DNA from 2 places in the Proteus faecis genome. Region 2 is predicted to be linked to the other one. Evidence: riboswitches for the same ligand, from Rfam matches in the RefSeq annotation. Region 2 holds a riboswitch; the other holds the start of a gene.

Region 1 (8,223 bases), on a different contig from region 2:
TATCTTTACCCGGCATAAATGAAAAAACACCCGCTTCACCGTTTTACGTGCTTCTATAACACGTGTTGGTACTAGTTTTTCTGTTTTAATAAGATCAATTTGTTTTGCACCATTTATACTTATCTCGACAAAAATAGCCGTTGTTTTAATTGTCCCTGTTCGTTTAGCAATATCATTTAATATATTTCGTTCAGGAATATTCAGTATTTATGCTTCGGGGGTGAGTCTGGCGTTAATATCGACAGGGCGATAAATAGTATTAGGGTAAAAATCACTTCCTTTACCTGCTGATTTCGAATAGAGCACATTGTTGAACATATATTTTTTGCTCTTTCAAAATCGCCAGATCGATAAGCTTCCATCATCTCTTTTCCATATTTATTTTCAGTTAAGAAAGGGCAATCCATTTTTGCACATATAGGACAAACATTTCTTTTAAAAAGATCTTAATACTCATAATTCGGTCGTTTTTTTCACCTATAAAATTATCTTTATTTAATCATAAAGATGTTTAAATACAGTTTAAATCACTGTAATTAACTATCGAATTTGAGTGAAACCTAATAATAAATAGATATGTTTTATTTTTGTTTGATTGGAATTAAATTATTAAATTTTTATCTAAAATATAATAAAAACCGCCTTTGTTATTGTAATTAAATAAACTAAAGGCGGTTTTATATTATTTAAACTTTAATTAACGACCCAAGTAATTATCCCAGTCTTTCCAAACGGGTTGTAATCCTCGTTCTTTTAATGCGTTAATCACATCATTAACATGGCGATTATCATTAGGCGAGAATTGTTCTAATTCTTCATGGCTATCAGAATATCCACCGGGTTGAGTTTTAGAACCCGCACTAATGTTATTAATAGCTAATGGCACTGTATTATCACGAAAATAAGGAGATTCACGGGTTGAAAGTGAAAGCTCAACATCAGGTGCCAAAATACGAAAAGCACAGATCAATTGCACTAATTCCGCTTCACTCATTACTGATGCGGGGCTTAGTCCACCAGCACAAGGGCGTAAACGAGGAAAAGAGATTGAGTAACGGCTTTTCCAATAGCGTTTTTGTAAAAATAAGAGATGTTCTGCCACCATATAACAATCGCTACGCCATTGGTTTGAAAGACCAATCAATGCACCTAACCCAATTTTATCAATTCCAGCTTGCCCTAATCTATCTGGTGTTTGTAGTCGCCAATGAAAGTCCTGTTTTTTACCTCTTAGATGATGCAATTGATAGGTTGGTTCATGATAGGTTTCTTGATAAACCATCACGCCATCAATACCGAGTGTTTTTAATTCTGCATATTCTTCTGTAGCAAGAGGTTGAACTTCCATCATTAATGAACTGAAATTTTCTCGAATAAGAGGGATATATTGGCGAAAATAATCCATACCCACTTTTCTTTGATGTTCTCCAGTCACTAATAACAAGCTATCAAAACCTAATTGTCTGATGCTATTACATTCGGCAATGATCTCACTTTCATTTAATGTTTTACGTTTAATGGCATTACTCATTGAAAAGCCACAATAAGTACAGTCATTTGCGCATAAATTAGAAAGGTAAAGCGGTACATACAATCCTACGACATTGCCAAAACGCTGACGCGTTAATTGTTGAGCGCGTTGTGCCATTGGCTCTAAATAATGGCGACCCGCGGGTGAAATCAGCGCCATAAAATCATCAAGTGTCAGCGTGTGGCGATTTAATGCGGCTTCAACATCCGCATTGGTTTTACTATTGAGCTTTAATGTAATGTCATCCCAATCAAGCTGTTGCCAATAATCAGAAAAAGTGTCCATTAGAATGCCTCTAAGTATTGAGTTAATGGACTAGAGGCTTGTGCTTGCATATTTACAACGGAAGTGGCTGTAGCAAGCCCTGATTGTCGAGCAAGTTCACCAGCCTCAAGCGCTGTTTTAAATGCTTGTGCCATTAGAATAGGATTTTTTGCAACAGCAATTGCGGTATTAACCAATACGGCATCAGCCCCTAGCTCTAAAGCTTCGAGTGCATGGCTTGGTGCACCAATGCCAGCATCTACAACAACAGGAATTGAGGCTTGTTCAATGATAATTTGTAAAAAATCACGCGTCTGTAAACCTTGATTGGAGCCGATAGGAGAACCTAAAGGCATTACAGCGGCACAGCCAACTTCTTCTAGACGGCGACATAAAACAGGATCAGCACTGCAATAAGGCAAGACAACAAAACCTTCTTTAACGAGGAGCTCCGCAGCTTTAAGTGTTTCAATAGGATCGGGTAGTAAATATTTGGTGTCAGGATGAATTTCTAATTTTACCCAATGGGTGCCAAAGGCTTCTTTGGCTAAACGAGCCGCAAAAATAGCTTCTTGTGCTGTTTTTGCGCCTGAAGTATTGGGTAATAATTTTACTCCTAATGATTTAAGTGGTGCGATTAAATCATCATTACCATTTTTTAAATCTACACGTTTCATGGCCATCGTGACTAATTGGCTACCCGAAGCCTTAATAGCTTCTGTCATTAGTGTTGGTGTTGCAAATTTCCCTGTGCCTGTAAATAGTCTAGATGTAAATGTTGTATCAGCAATTTTTAACATATCAGCCCCCTGCAATTGCTTGGAAGAGAAGAATAGTATCGCCATCATTTATAAAATGTGTTTCCCAGTCTTCACGGGGAACAATCGTTTCATTGATAGCAAGCGCCACACCAATTGGTGGCTGCTCTAACTGAATAAGGAGCTGACAGATGGTGACAGGCATATCCAGAGAATATTGTTCGTCATTTACGGTGATGTTCATGCTACCCCTCGACAAACAGGACATGTTTTTGATGGTGTTAAACGCAAAGTACTCCAATTTTGTTTTCTACCATCGAAAAGGCGAAGTTTTCCACTCAGAGAACAGGGTAAACCAGATAGCAATTTAATTGCTTCAAGTGCCTGAAGTGTACCAATTACACCCACAACAGGACCTAGAATTCCGGCTGTTTTGCAGTTTCTTTGTGGTTCAGTTTCATCAGGATACAGGCAGTGATAGCAGCCATAAGTAAAAGGTGGTTCAAACACCATTAGTTGGCCACTAAACCCTACAGCACTGCCACTGATAAGCGAAGTTTGCTGTGTGACACAAGCACGGTTAATCGCTTGGCGTGTGAGCATGTTATCTGTGCAATCTAAAACTAAATCGACCTCTTTAACTAATTTATATAATGAATCATCATTAATACGTTGTTTATAAGAGGTAATTTTTATATCCGGATTTAATGCAAGTAGAGTCTGCTTTGCGACCTCTGATTTTGCATCAGGAATATCTTGAGTACGATAAAGAATTTGACGTTGTAGATTAGAAACATGCAATTCATCATCATCAACTAAAATAAGTTCGCCAACGCCTGCACCTGCAAGATAAAGAGAAGCAGGAGAGCCTAATCCACCCAGACCAACAATCAGTACCTTTGCTTGTTGAAGCTTATTTTGACCTTCTAAGCCAATATCTTCTAACATCACTTGTCGGCTATAACGCATAAAATCATTATCATTTAGCATGCTGGTTTTCCTTCTACTAATTCTAATAACTTACGAGTCACTTGTTGCCAATCTGGTGCTTTTGTTATTGCACTGACTAAGGCTACGCTCCCAACGCCAGTAGCAACAACATCAGGCACTCTTTCTAGTGAGATCCCACCAATAGCAACAGTTGGAAAATCAGGTGTCAGAGCTACTTGATGCTTGAGTGCCTTCAAACCTTGAGGTTTAGATGGCATATCTTTTGTTGTGGTTGGAAATATATGCCCTAATGCAATGTAAGATGGGCGTAATATTTTCGCTCTTTGTAATTCCGCTTCATCGTGAGTGGAAATACCAAGACGTAATCCTGATTGTTTAATGGCATTAAGGTCAGCAATATCAAGATCTTCTTGACCAAGATGAACACCGTAGGCGTGATGTTTAATGGCGAGTTGCCAATAATCATTGATAAACAGTCTTGCCTGATACTGTTTGCCTAGTTTTATTGCTTCAATGATCTTTTGTTCAACATCGTCTGGTTGTTTATCTTTTATGCGTAATTGCAGGGTGGTAACGCCTGTTTTTAACAGGCGTTCGATCCACTCAACAGAATCAACAACAGGATAAAGCCCAAGCTTTTTTTCTGTCGGTGCAAAAGGTGTGTTAGAGGATCTGTTCATTTTCAGTCACCTCAATATTGGTGATTTCTGCACTGTGGTATAACTCACTGCCATGCTCTTTAAAGGCTTGAGACATTTGTTCCATACCAGCCGCATAATCGCGTACTTCTTGCGTTATTTTCATTGAACAGAATTTAGGTCCACACATTGAGCAGAAGTGAGCGACTTTTCCTGATGCTTGAGGCAAGGTTTCATCGTGATATTGACGTGCCGATTCAGGATCAAGCGCTAAATTGAATTGATCTTCCCATCTAAACTCAAATCGCGCTTTTGACATTGCATTATCACGGATTTGAGCGCCAGGATGCCCTTTGGCTAAATCGGCAGCATGAGCGGCGATTTTATAAGTAATAAGACCTTGTTTTACATCTTCTTTATTAGGTAAGCCAAGGTGTTCTTTGGGCGTGACGTAACACAACATCGCACAACCAAACCAGCCAATCATTGCTGCACCAATACCTGAAGTAAAATGGTCATAACCCGGTGCGATATCAGTCGTTAGTGGGCCCAAGGTATAAAAAGGTGCTTCATGACAATGCTCTAATTCTTCTGTCATATTGCGGCGGATCATCTGCATTGGAACGTGGCCAGGGCCTTCTATCATGACTTGAACGTCATATTCCCATGCAATTTTTGTCAGTTCACCTAGCGTATGTAATTCAGAAAATTGGGCTTCATCGTTCGCATCTTGAATTGAACCCGGTCTTAGCCCGTCGCCGAGCGAAAGGGAGACATCATAAGCCGTACAAATTTCGCAGATTTCACGGAAATGTTCGTAGAGGAAATTCTCTTTATGGTGTGATAAACACCATTTCGCCATTATTGAACCGCCACGAGACACAATACCCGTGAGGCGTTTTGCGGTCATTGGCACATAACGTAATAAGACACCAGCATGAATAGTAAAGTAATCAACCCCTTGCTCTGCTTGTTCAAGCAAAGTATCACGGAATATTTCCCAAGAGAGATCTTCAGCAATACCGTTAACTTTCTCAAGTGCTTGATAAATTGGAACTGTACCAATAGGAACAGGGCTATTGCGAATGATCCACTCACGCGTTTCATGAATATAACGGCCGGTTGAGAGATCCATTACGGTATCTGCTCCCCAGCGTGTAGACCAAATTAGTTTTTCAACTTCTTCTTCAATAGAGGAGGTTACCGAAGAGTTTCCGATATTGGCATTCACTTTTACTAAGAAATTTCGCCCAATAATCATTGGCTCTGATTCTGGGTGATTGATATTGGCAGGAATGATTGCTCGACCAGCTGCAACTTCTTGGCGCACAAACTCAGGAGTAATGTTGTCAGGAAGATGAGCACCAAAGCTAAATCCTGCATGCTGTTGGCGTAAAACTTCGCTACGAATTCTCTCACGCCCCATATTTTCACGAATAGCAATAAACTCCATTTCAGGCGTAATAATGCCTTGGCGTGCATAATGTAACTGTGTAACACGTTTGCCATTTAGCGCTTTTTTAGGGCTTGGTTTTAACGGGAAGCGCAGATGTTCTAATCCAGCATCAGAAAGGCGTTGTTGGGTGAAATCTGAACTTAAAAGTGAAAGAGTTTCCGTATCATTGCGCTCATCAATCCATGGTTGGCGTATTTTTTTTAATCCAAGATTAACATCAAGTTGAGACGCGGGATCACCATAAGGGCCTGATGTGTCATATACGGGTACGGGTTCATTCTCTTCAAAAATAGGGGAGTCTTTTGATCCTCCTACTAGCGTTTTATCAAGTTGGATCTCACGCATTGGTACCTTAATGTCAGTACGTGAGCCTTCGAGGTAAATGCGGTTTGAATTTGGAAAACTTACGCCTTGAATGGTGCTGATAAACTCTTGAGCAGCATCACGCTGTTCTTTTCGTGGGCGCTGTTTGTTGTTTGTTGGTGAAATATCTTTGACGGATATAGTTTGATTTTGGGACATAGCATTTCCTAATAAATATCATGCAGGCGGTAGCCTGTCGGGTGAATATTGAGAAAAATGCTTGTCTGGAGGTCGCAGGGAGTATCGACAGATAGGTGTATATGGGAGTGTAAAAAATATACGTAATAAAGCTATCAAAAGGTCGAATCACTCTTGTTCCCTTCGCGGGTATTAACCCGATCAGGTTCCGCGGATCCCGAATTAACGGTCTCAGCCTGTGTTTATAATAGCCTTATAAACACTAGGCACTCCGACAAGAAGATGTCCAGTATATGAAAGATTTTAAAAACTACAAGTCCGACATGGGTTATTTATTGAAATTCCGCTGTTGGTATTTTCACCTTTTTCTGGGGGGATTTAAATAATGATCACTCTCAGTAACATTAATATAATTTATTGGTTTGAGTGAGAAAATATTAATAGATAAGAGAAGAACGTCATAATTCATTGAGTGGTTCTTGTTAAAGAGAGTATCCTTTATTCTATATCATTATTTTGGATAGAATGGTCGTTATGCATTTATATACATTAACAGGCTTAGAAAAGGGCTGGTGGACAGTCAGTCTTGGTGGGCGAGTGTGGTTACCTAAAGGTGAACTTCCATTTGGCTTAGCTAAAGATTGGGATCTCATTGGTCAGCACGCCAAAATTGTGGGTGAATGGCAGGGTGAAACAGTTTGGCTTATTCATGGAAAAATGGATAACGATATGTGTTCACCAAGACTTATCGCCTCACAAGATGAAAACTTATTTAAATTAGTCGGCCGTGGTGTCCAACTGGCTGAGTTTTATCGTTCCCACCGTTTTTGTGGTTATTGTGGTTCTAAAATGCGCCATAGTGAGAGTGAATGGGCATGTTTATGCGATAACTGTCATGAACGCTATTATCCGCAAATTGCCCCTTGTATTATTGTGGGTATTCGCCATGAAGATAAAATCTTGTTAGCACATCATGTTAGACATAAACATTCACCTCTTTACACTGTACTCGCTGGCTTTGTTGAGGTTGGTGAAACATTAGAAGAAGCCGTAGCCCGTGAAGTGTTTGAAGAGAGCAATATTCGCATTCGCAATATTCGCTATGTATCTTCTCAGCCTTGGCCGTTTCCTCATTCTTTAATGATGGGCTTTTTAGCTGATTATGATGGTGGTGAATTACGTCATGATCCTTCTGAATTAATGAGTGCGGGTTGGTATCGCTACGATCAATTACCGCAGATCCCACCGCCAGATACTATCGCCAGACGTTTGATAGAAGATACGATAGCCAATATTCGACAAGATAAAGAGAAGAACTAAATAAAGGCGCTGTCTGCCAACAGTTATTTTTCCAGCATGTTACAATGCATGCTATTTTGCGGCCCTATTACTGTTAATGGAGTTAGTCATGAGTGAGTTGAAAAACGACCGCTATTTACGTGCGCTGTTGCGCCAACCTGTTGATGTCACCCCAGTTTGGATGATGCGTCAGGCAGGCAGATATCTTCCTGAATATAAGGAAACACGGGCACAAGCGGGGGATTTCATCTCATTGTGCAAGAACACAGAATTAGCATGTGAAGTGACATTACAGCCTTTAAGACGGTTTCCTTTAGATGCTGCTATTTTATTTTCTGATATTTTAACTATTCCTGATGCAATGGGATTAGGCCTTTACTTTGAAACCGGTGAAGGTCCTCGTTTTAAATCACCAATAAATAATCTTGATGATATAAAAAAATTGCCTATTCCTGATCCAGAAGATGAATTGGGATATGTGATGAATGCAGTACGTGCTATCCGTCATGCATTGCAAGGCAGTGTGCCATTAATTGGTTTTTCGGGAAGTCCTTGGACATTAGCAACCTATATGGTTGAAGGTGGAAGTAGTAAGGCCTTCACAAAAATAAAAAAAATGATGTATTCAGATCCTCAAGCACTACATCTATTACTGGATAAACTGGCAGATAGCGTTATTCTGTATTTGAATGCTCAAATTAAAGCGGGTGCACAATCTATCATGATCTTTGATACATGGGGTGGTGTGCTGACAGGGCGTGATTACCAACTCTTCTCATTACACTATATGCATAAGATTGTTGATGGTCTTATTCGTGAATATGA
Region 2 (8,223 bases):
AATGGTCACATGGTTTATTTATCTGTTCCTGAAGATGTTGATTTAGATTTTGCACTGCTGATCCGCAACCTACAAGGTACAACAACTCGCCAACCGCATAAAATTGATGCGGTAGAAGTGAAGTAAAGCGTCATAATCTGATTTAAAGTGGTCAATTTCAAATACAGATCACATCAATAATGATTTGTTTGCCGTATCATCAGTTCCGAAAAATAAAGAACTAGAATGAATACAGTAAGACTAGGAACCACCTCCTTGGCAAATCCAATCTCCCTTGGATTTGCCTTTTCTTTTTTCACTTCCCGTTATCAATTTTCTTTTCGTAAAACACACTCCTTTTTCGTTATCCTTTGTAAAAAAAATAGTAATTTTCTCGATATCCATTACCTTTAAAAGAGTGATTTAATTAAAGGGATTCATCAATGAGTAAAATTAATTTACTAATCATTAATGGAAAAAGCGCTAACGATAGTACATTGAGAAAAGCGGTTTACCAATTACGTGACGAAGGTTTTAATCTCCAAGTAAGAGTGACTTGGGAATCGAGTGATATACGACGTTTTGTACAAGAAGCCATCGATATGCAGGCCGAAACTGTAATTGCAGCCGGAGGGGATGGAACAATTAATAGCGTTGTATCTGAACTCATACATCTCTCCCCTTCGTCTTTACCAACACTTGGCGTTATTCCATTAGGCACAGCAAATGATTTTGCCACCAGCGCACAAATCCCTCGCGATATGGAAAATGCACTTAATTTAGCCGTTAAAGGGCGAGCTGTACCCATTGATGTTATTAATGTGAATAAGACCCGCTATTTTATCAATATGGCATCAGGTGGCTTTGGAACAAAAATCACAACAGAAACCCCTGAAGCGTTAAAGTCAGCATTAGGTGGAGCCGCCTATTTTATTAATGGTCTTTTAAGTATTGACACCTTAAAAGCTGATCACTGCACGATAGAAGCGGAAAATTTCCACTGGGAAGGTGAATCACTCATTCTCGGTATTGGTAATGGTCGCCAAGCTGGAGGAGGACAACAACTCTGTCCCGACGCTTTAATTAACGACAATAAACTCAATATCACCATTGTTGAAGCACACGAATTACTTCCTTCTCTTTTAAATAGCCTGTTTGATCGTAAAAAAAATGACAAGATTATCGAGCGTGAAAGTCGCTGGGTAAATATTAGCGCTTCTCATGAAATGGTATTTAATTTAGATGGAGAACCCCTTTTAGGGAATAAATTTGAATTTATTGTGTTACCTGAAGCGATCCACTGCCGGTTACCGCCTCAATGTGACTTGTTATCTTAATGTAGATAAATGACAATCACTCTCATCTCATCATGAACTGGAGTATGTAATGACTGATATAGTAAGTTTGTTAGGTGCTGATGCGAAATCATTATTGGAACATCGTTGCCAAACCATCCCGAGCGAAAATCTCTACCTGCCAGGTTCTGACTTTGTTGATCGCGTTATGATTGATAACAATCGCCCTAATAGCGTGTTACGTTCAATGCAAACCCTGTTTAATCATGGGCGTTTAGCGGGAACGGGTTATCTGTCCATTCTACCTGTTGACCAAGGGGTTGAGCACTCTGCTGCTGCCTCTTTTGCTGCAAACCCACTCTATTTTGATCCGAAAAATATTGTTGAGTTAGCTATTGAAGCGGGTTGTAACTGTGTTGCCTCTACTTATGGTGTTCTTGCTTCTGTTTCTCGTCGCTATGCACACAAAATCCCTTTTCTTGTGAAATTAAACCACAATGAAACCCTAAGCTACCCAGCGCAATATGACCAAACACTGTACGCCAGTGTAGAACAAGCCTTTGAAATGGGTGCTGTTGCCGTGGGTGCAACCATTTACTTTGGTTCACAAGAAAGCCGTCGCCAAATTGAAGAAATTTCAATGGCCTTTGAGCGTGCTCATGAGTTGGGAATGGTCACAGTATTATGGGCTTATTTACGCAACCCAGCCTTTAAAAAAGATGGCGTAGATTACCATGCAAGTGCAGATTTAACCGGTCAAGCAAACCATTTAGCCGCAACAATTGGTGCTGATATTGTTAAACAAAAAATGGCTGAAAATAACGGTGGCTTTAAAGCGATTGGTTTTGGTCATACTGATGAGCGTGTTTACACCAAACTCACTACTGAAAACCCAATTGATTTAGTTCGTTACCAATTAGCAAACTGCTATATGGGTCGTGCGGGATTAATTAACTCTGGCGGCGCTTCAGGTAATAATGACCTTGAAGATGCTGTTCGTACCGCAGTGATTAATAAACGTGCGGGTGGTATGGGCTTGATCTTAGGACGTAAAGCGTTCAAAAAATCAATGAAAGATGGCGTGGCTCTAATTAATGCAGTACAAGATGTTTATCTAAACAAATCTGTCACTATTGCTTAATTATCTGATTTTACAATCAGTTAAAGCCCCTTTTTAGGGGCTTTTTAGTATTACCACCAACGATGAAAATGATGCACAGGGCCGAAACCTTGTCCAACATCTAAACTATCTGCATGTTCTAATGCTTGCTGCAAATAGTTTTTTGCTTGTTCAACACAAATCTGCCAATTAGCAACTTGAGGACGAATAGCAGCTAAGGCGGCTGAAAGCGTACATCCTGTACCATGAGTATTTTTAGTATTAATGCGTTTAGAGGTAAATCGCCACTCACCATCTTGAGTAAATAACCAATCAGGGCTTTCATTTTCAGTTAGATGCCCTCCTTTCATCAACACCGCTTTACATCCTTGTTTTAGCAATGCATAACCTTGTTGCTTCATCGCTATTTCATCTTGAGCGACATCACAACCTAACAGTGCTGCAGCTTCGGGTAAGTTAGGCGTGATCAAATCAACCAGAGGCAAAAGCTGATTAACCATTTTATTAACCGCATCAGGTTGTAATAGAGGATCACCACTTTTTGCAATCATCACGGTATCAAGAACAACAAAGGGGATCGCATATTGCTGAAGTTTGGTGCAAACCACATCAATAATCGAGGCATTAGAGAGCATGCCAATTTTGGCACTATCAATTCGAACATCAGACAAGACAGCATCTAATTGAGCGGCAACAAAATCAGGGGATAAATCATAGACACTACGGACACCACAGGTATTTTGAGCAACAAGTGCCGTCATTACTGTTGTGCCATAGACACCCAGTGCTGAAAATGTTTTCAGATCGGCCTGAATACCTGCACCACCACTAGGATCAGTGCCTGCGATAGACAATGCATTGAATCTCACTGATTAACTCCTCCTTTCACCAGTTACAGAAAAGTCGGGCTCTGTTAATCAGCAGAGTTACCTTGACTTCCCTACGCTGGCATTATCCAGATCAGGTTATACGGGTTCATCTCAGCCATAAGGCGCCCCGAGCCAAAGCCTGTAAATTCAGGCGATAAGGAGTATCGCATGCTCAAGATAAAGATGCTAGTTTGATAGCTAATATCGATTTATAAATTCTCTCTTGTTGAGATTTGTTATTCAGTAAGATAAATCAGTTATAGTTGTATATAATAAATAGTAAGCCGAGGGCCTCTATTGCACGACATATCGATTTAAGAAAGGGTAAATAACAATTTTTTAATTTGCACTCTCTAACCATAGGATTATCTGTATAAAAAACAGTCCAAACGCCAGTTGTCAACGCTTAAACTTAAACGCTTTATAAACTAACCTCTGTTTTTTTCTTTTTTTTATTTAACTCTTTTTATTTGTTACTCTATTATTCAGCCAGAAATTAATCTTTTTTTCTAAACTGATGTTATTAATATTAAATTTATCTCAATATTTTAATTAAGTCATAATAATAAATATTTGTTAGGTTTTTTCTATTGAAAGTAACTAAGCCTATATTAAGGCTTGCAAACCTTATTTATTAGCTATTTATTTTTTAAATCTAATAAAATTTAATTTTCGTTAGAAACGATATATTATCATAAAAAAATAACATCATTTAATATCAGACAAAATGACGTTCATAAGTACAATAAGTCTATCGTTTTATTCTTAACCAACTCTAACCCTTTAAGATTTTATTTAAGATGTAAAGTTTCAGATACCTCTTATCTTAAATACTTGTCGATTAAATAACACTATTAGTAATGTTTATTTGTCATCACCAGAATCACTGTTTATGTCGTACTCGGAGTTACATTATGTCATCGTCCTATTTTCACCCTAGCGTATTAGCTACAACGCTGTTTTCACTTGCGTTAACAACTTCCGCTTTCGCTTCTGAAAATAATGCAAATAGCCATCAGACTATTATGACAGAAAACCAACAAGTCGCCAGCAACCCTCCTCAATCTAATAATGACGAGAATTACTGGGAAAAATTCAAACGTAATGTTAATCAAACTTGGGATAACGACCAATATAATTACTATTTACCTGTATGGACTTGGCATAACCGTTTTACTTACGATAAAGAAAAAACTGATCGTTATAACGAAACACCTTGGGGTTTTGGTATGGGAAAATATCGTTATGACAATGATGGTGATTGGCACTCTCTTTATGCGATGGCATTTATGGACTCAAATAACCGTGTACAACCTATTATGGGCTATGGTTTTGAGAAAATGTGGTATCCCAGTGATAAAAATGGGTTTCGTATGGGAGCCGGCTTTACACTAAGCATTACAGCGCGCCATGAATATAACTATATTCCTATGCCACTTCCTTTACCGCTAGTTTCTATCGGTTATGGGCATCTTTCACTACAAGCGACTTATGTACCAGGAACTTATAACAATGGTAACGTGTTATTTGCTTGGTTACGTTGGCAGTAACTCCTTTATTTTTGCCACTCAGAATAAATACAAACAATAAAAATAGAACATAAAAAAACGCATCTCAGTGATGCGTTTTTTGGTTCAACCGTGTGTTAACCAATCAGTAATAGCTTAAATATCTTGGCTTGCTTGAGCACTGTTCGGTGTTTTCTTCATACGGGATATTTTAAAACCAACCCATAAGAACGCGATCCAGAATGGCATTAAAATTACCGAAATATTCACTTGTGGCATAAATAAGATAATCACTAAAATCATGCATAAGAAAGCAAGGCAAATGTAGTTACCATAAGGATACCAAAGAGCTTTAAAGAAAGGCTCTACACCCTCTTTCGTTTTTGCAGCTCTAAATTTTAAATTCGCCAAACAGATCATAATCCAGTTAAGTACTAATGTGGTTACAACCAAGGCCATTAATAGTTCTAACGCTTGATCAGGTAATAAGTAATTAACTAAAATACCTAATGAGGTCGCAATAGCAGACAATAGTAACGACACTACTGGTACACCACGTTTATTAATACGAGAAAGTGCATGTGGCGCATTTCCTTGTTTTGCCAAACCATAAAGCATACGACTATTAGAATAAACGCCACTGTTATAAACTGACAGAGCAGCAGTTAATACCACAGCATTTAAAATATTTGCGATTAAGAAATTATCCAAATTATGGAAAATCAGGACGAATGGGCTTTCACCTTTCACAACTTGCGTCCAAGGATAGAGTGAAAGTAACACTAACAATGAGCCGATATAGAAAATTAAAATACGATAAACAACTTGGTTAGTTGCTTTTGGGATACTGACTTTTGGATTTTCAGCTTCAGCCGCGGTGATCCCCACCAGTTCAAGTCCCCCAAAAGAGAACATCACAATGGCTAATGCAGACATAAAGCCCGTAAAACCATGGGGGAAAAAACCTAGCTCCCATAAATTGCTAACCGAAGCTTGAGGGCCACCATTACCACTTGCCAGTAAGTAGCTCCCAAATAAAATCATACCAACGATCGCCAACACTTTAATAATGGCAAACCAGAATTCTGTTTCACCATACATTTTAACGTTAATCAAATTGATTAAGTTAATTGCCACGAAAAAGATAGCAACGGAAACCCAAACTGGAATATCAGGTAACCAGTAGTTAATGTATTTACCTGCAGCGGTTAATTCTGCCATACCGACAAGAATAAACATCACCCAATAGTTCCAGCCTGATAAAAAGCCAGCAAATGGGCTCCAATATTTATTAGCAAAGTGACTAAACGAACCCGCAACTGGCTCTTCGGCAACCATTTCGCCTAATTGGCGCATGATCATAAACGCAATAAAACCACCAATAGCATATCCTAATATTACTGATGGGCCTGTCATATTAATAGTTTGCGCTATACCAAGAAACAGACCAGCGCCGACAGCACCACCCAGCGCAATTAGCTGGATATGTCGATTTTTCAGACCGCGCTTAAGTTCTGTCTGTTGCGACTCTCTCGCCATACATCCTCTTCTCTTTATTATTTTATCAACTTAACATGTAAACTAATGTTTACGATTTTATTCATTTCGAGCCACCATTAAAACACTATTCTGACTTGAATAACAAATACATTTTATGCTAGGCGAAAAATAATAAGAAAAGCTATCTTTTAGTGATGTTTCGAGGGGAATAATGTGGTAAAGCGACAAAGACCTTGTTGGAAATCCTCTCCTCGATCGCAAAAATTATCTAAAGCCACCAGATAAAGGCCAAAGGTAATGGCCAATGCAATAATTAAGCTAATAATTATTTTCTTTGCGTTCAATTTAAAATCCTTTAAATACATTTTGTTAGTATGACTTACCACATTACAAGTATTCGCTTAAATACGATAACAAGAAAAGGAGTTGTTGTTATAAAATTCGCAATCAATTATCTCTATAAGTAAATTTAGCATAACTTTCATTATGAAAGGTAAACGCTTCCTCGACAGACTTCAGATAATGTGCATTATTTCGCTCTAAACTGTATGTAAAATGACCTTATATTAGTAAGTACACATTTTGCCAACGATTAGAGATAGCTATCCATTAATATGGATTTCTCTGTCTGCCATTTTTTGTATAAGATTAGGGAGTTAATTTTGATTTTTACCTTAACTTCATTGATAGAATGGAACTGTAATGCCACAAGATAATCATCTCGCATTAGTTTGCGCGCTAAGTAAATGGATTGAGGAGCATTTAGGCCGTGTTATCCATCTTGAAGAGTTGGCGGCTTATTCTGGGTATTCTCTTTGGCACATGCAGAAAATCTTTAAAGAAGTCACAGGCACCTCTTTAGGAAAGTATATCCGTCAGCGTAGATTAGCTGGTGCTATTCATTTATTACGTACCAGTGAACGCTCTATCTTCGATATCGCCCTTGATTTCGGCTTTGGTTCACAATCTCACTTTACTTATATGTTCCGTAAAGAGTATGGCATCACGCCTTTCGACTTTCGGCAAAATCAAGAGATCGTTTTAGAAACCAAACAGCCGTTACATTTACAATCACCTTGTTGTGATTAACCCTTCTATTTATGTGGCATTATACAGATAGCCTTTAATGTCACATAAATAATACTCAAGCTATGTGATGATAGACCGCTTCGTCCTTCCTTTATCATGATTGCTTTTATTTAATATGGGGATGCTAATGAGTATTAAGCTTATCGCTATTGATTTAGATGGAACCTTACTTAACAAACAACACGAAATTACGCCAGAAGTAAAACAAGCCGTTCAGAGAGCAAAAGAAGCGGGAGTTAAGATTGTATTGGCTTCGGGACGCGCTTTTAATGGCATCTATCCCTATTTAAAAACACTCGGTCTTGATACATCTAACTGTTACTGCATCAGCAATAATGGCAGCCAAATCCATCAAGCAGATAATGGTGAAGTAATTATTCAAGATCTACTTAATTTTGAAGATTACCTCTATTTTGAAAACCTCGCTCGCGAGATTGGTGTCCATTTTCACGTTATCAGTGATAATAAGATTTATACCACAAATAGTCATATTAGCCATTTCACCTGCCAAGAAGCCTTTCTATCTTGGACTCCGCTTTATTATCGTCCACTGAATGAAATGCAGACTGATATGCATTTTAGTAAGTTTATGATTGTTGATGCGCCAGCCGTTTTGGATAATGCGATTCAATATCTTCCTGCTAATATTTATGAACAATACAGTATATTACGCAGTGCACCTTATTTTATTGAAGTGTTGAACACCAACGTCAATAAAGGGAGTGCGGTTCAAAAAGTCGCTGAACATTTAAAGATCACACCAGAAAAAATTATGTGTATTGGTGACCAAGGTAATGATTTGGCAATGCTGAAATATGCAGGCTTAGGTGTTGCAATGGGAAATGCCCCTGAAGAAGTGAAAA

The links. A riboswitch is a leader RNA that binds a small molecule or an ion and turns the genes downstream of it on or off. The one in region 2 is predicted to bind thiamine pyrophosphate.
Region 1: linked by a shared signal. The riboswitch ahead of thiC (phosphomethylpyrimidine synthase ThiC) and the one ahead of thiD (bifunctional hydroxymethylpyrimidine kinase/phosphomethylpyrimidine kinase) in region 2 are both predicted to bind thiamine pyrophosphate.

Annotation. Positions count from the first base shown of each region.
Region 1 is NZ_JASVWV010000020.1:6,248-14,470, reverse strand. It holds gene thiH (2-iminoacetate synthase ThiH) at 698-1,816, opposite strand; gene QSH13_RS16980 (thiazole synthase) at 1,816-2,595, opposite strand; gene thiS (sulfur carrier protein ThiS) at 2,597-2,797, opposite strand; gene QSH13_RS16970 (HesA/MoeB/ThiF family protein) at 2,794-3,543, opposite strand; gene thiE (thiamine phosphate synthase) at 3,537-4,184, opposite strand; gene thiC (phosphomethylpyrimidine synthase ThiC) at 4,168-6,120, opposite strand; TPP riboswitch at 6,261-6,383, opposite strand; gene nudC (NAD(+) diphosphatase) at 6,634-7,419, shown strand; gene hemE (uroporphyrinogen decarboxylase) at 7,508-8,223, shown strand, end outside.
Region 2 is NZ_JASVWV010000003.1:86,347-94,569, forward strand. It holds gene trhP (prephenate-dependent tRNA uridine(34) hydroxylase TrhP) at 1-126, shown strand, start outside; gene yegS (lipid kinase YegS) at 423-1,316, shown strand; gene fbaB (class I fructose-bisphosphate aldolase) at 1,366-2,415, shown strand; gene thiD (bifunctional hydroxymethylpyrimidine kinase/phosphomethylpyrimidine kinase) at 2,466-3,263, opposite strand; TPP riboswitch at 3,315-3,403, opposite strand; gene pagP (lipid IV(A) palmitoyltransferase PagP) at 4,178-4,813, shown strand; gene QSH13_RS05985 (amino acid permease) at 4,928-6,310, opposite strand; gene mgrB (PhoP/PhoQ regulatory lipoprotein MgrB) at 6,460-6,636, opposite strand; gene QSH13_RS05995 (helix-turn-helix domain-containing protein) at 6,974-7,360, shown strand; gene yidA (sugar-phosphatase) at 7,488-8,223, shown strand, end outside.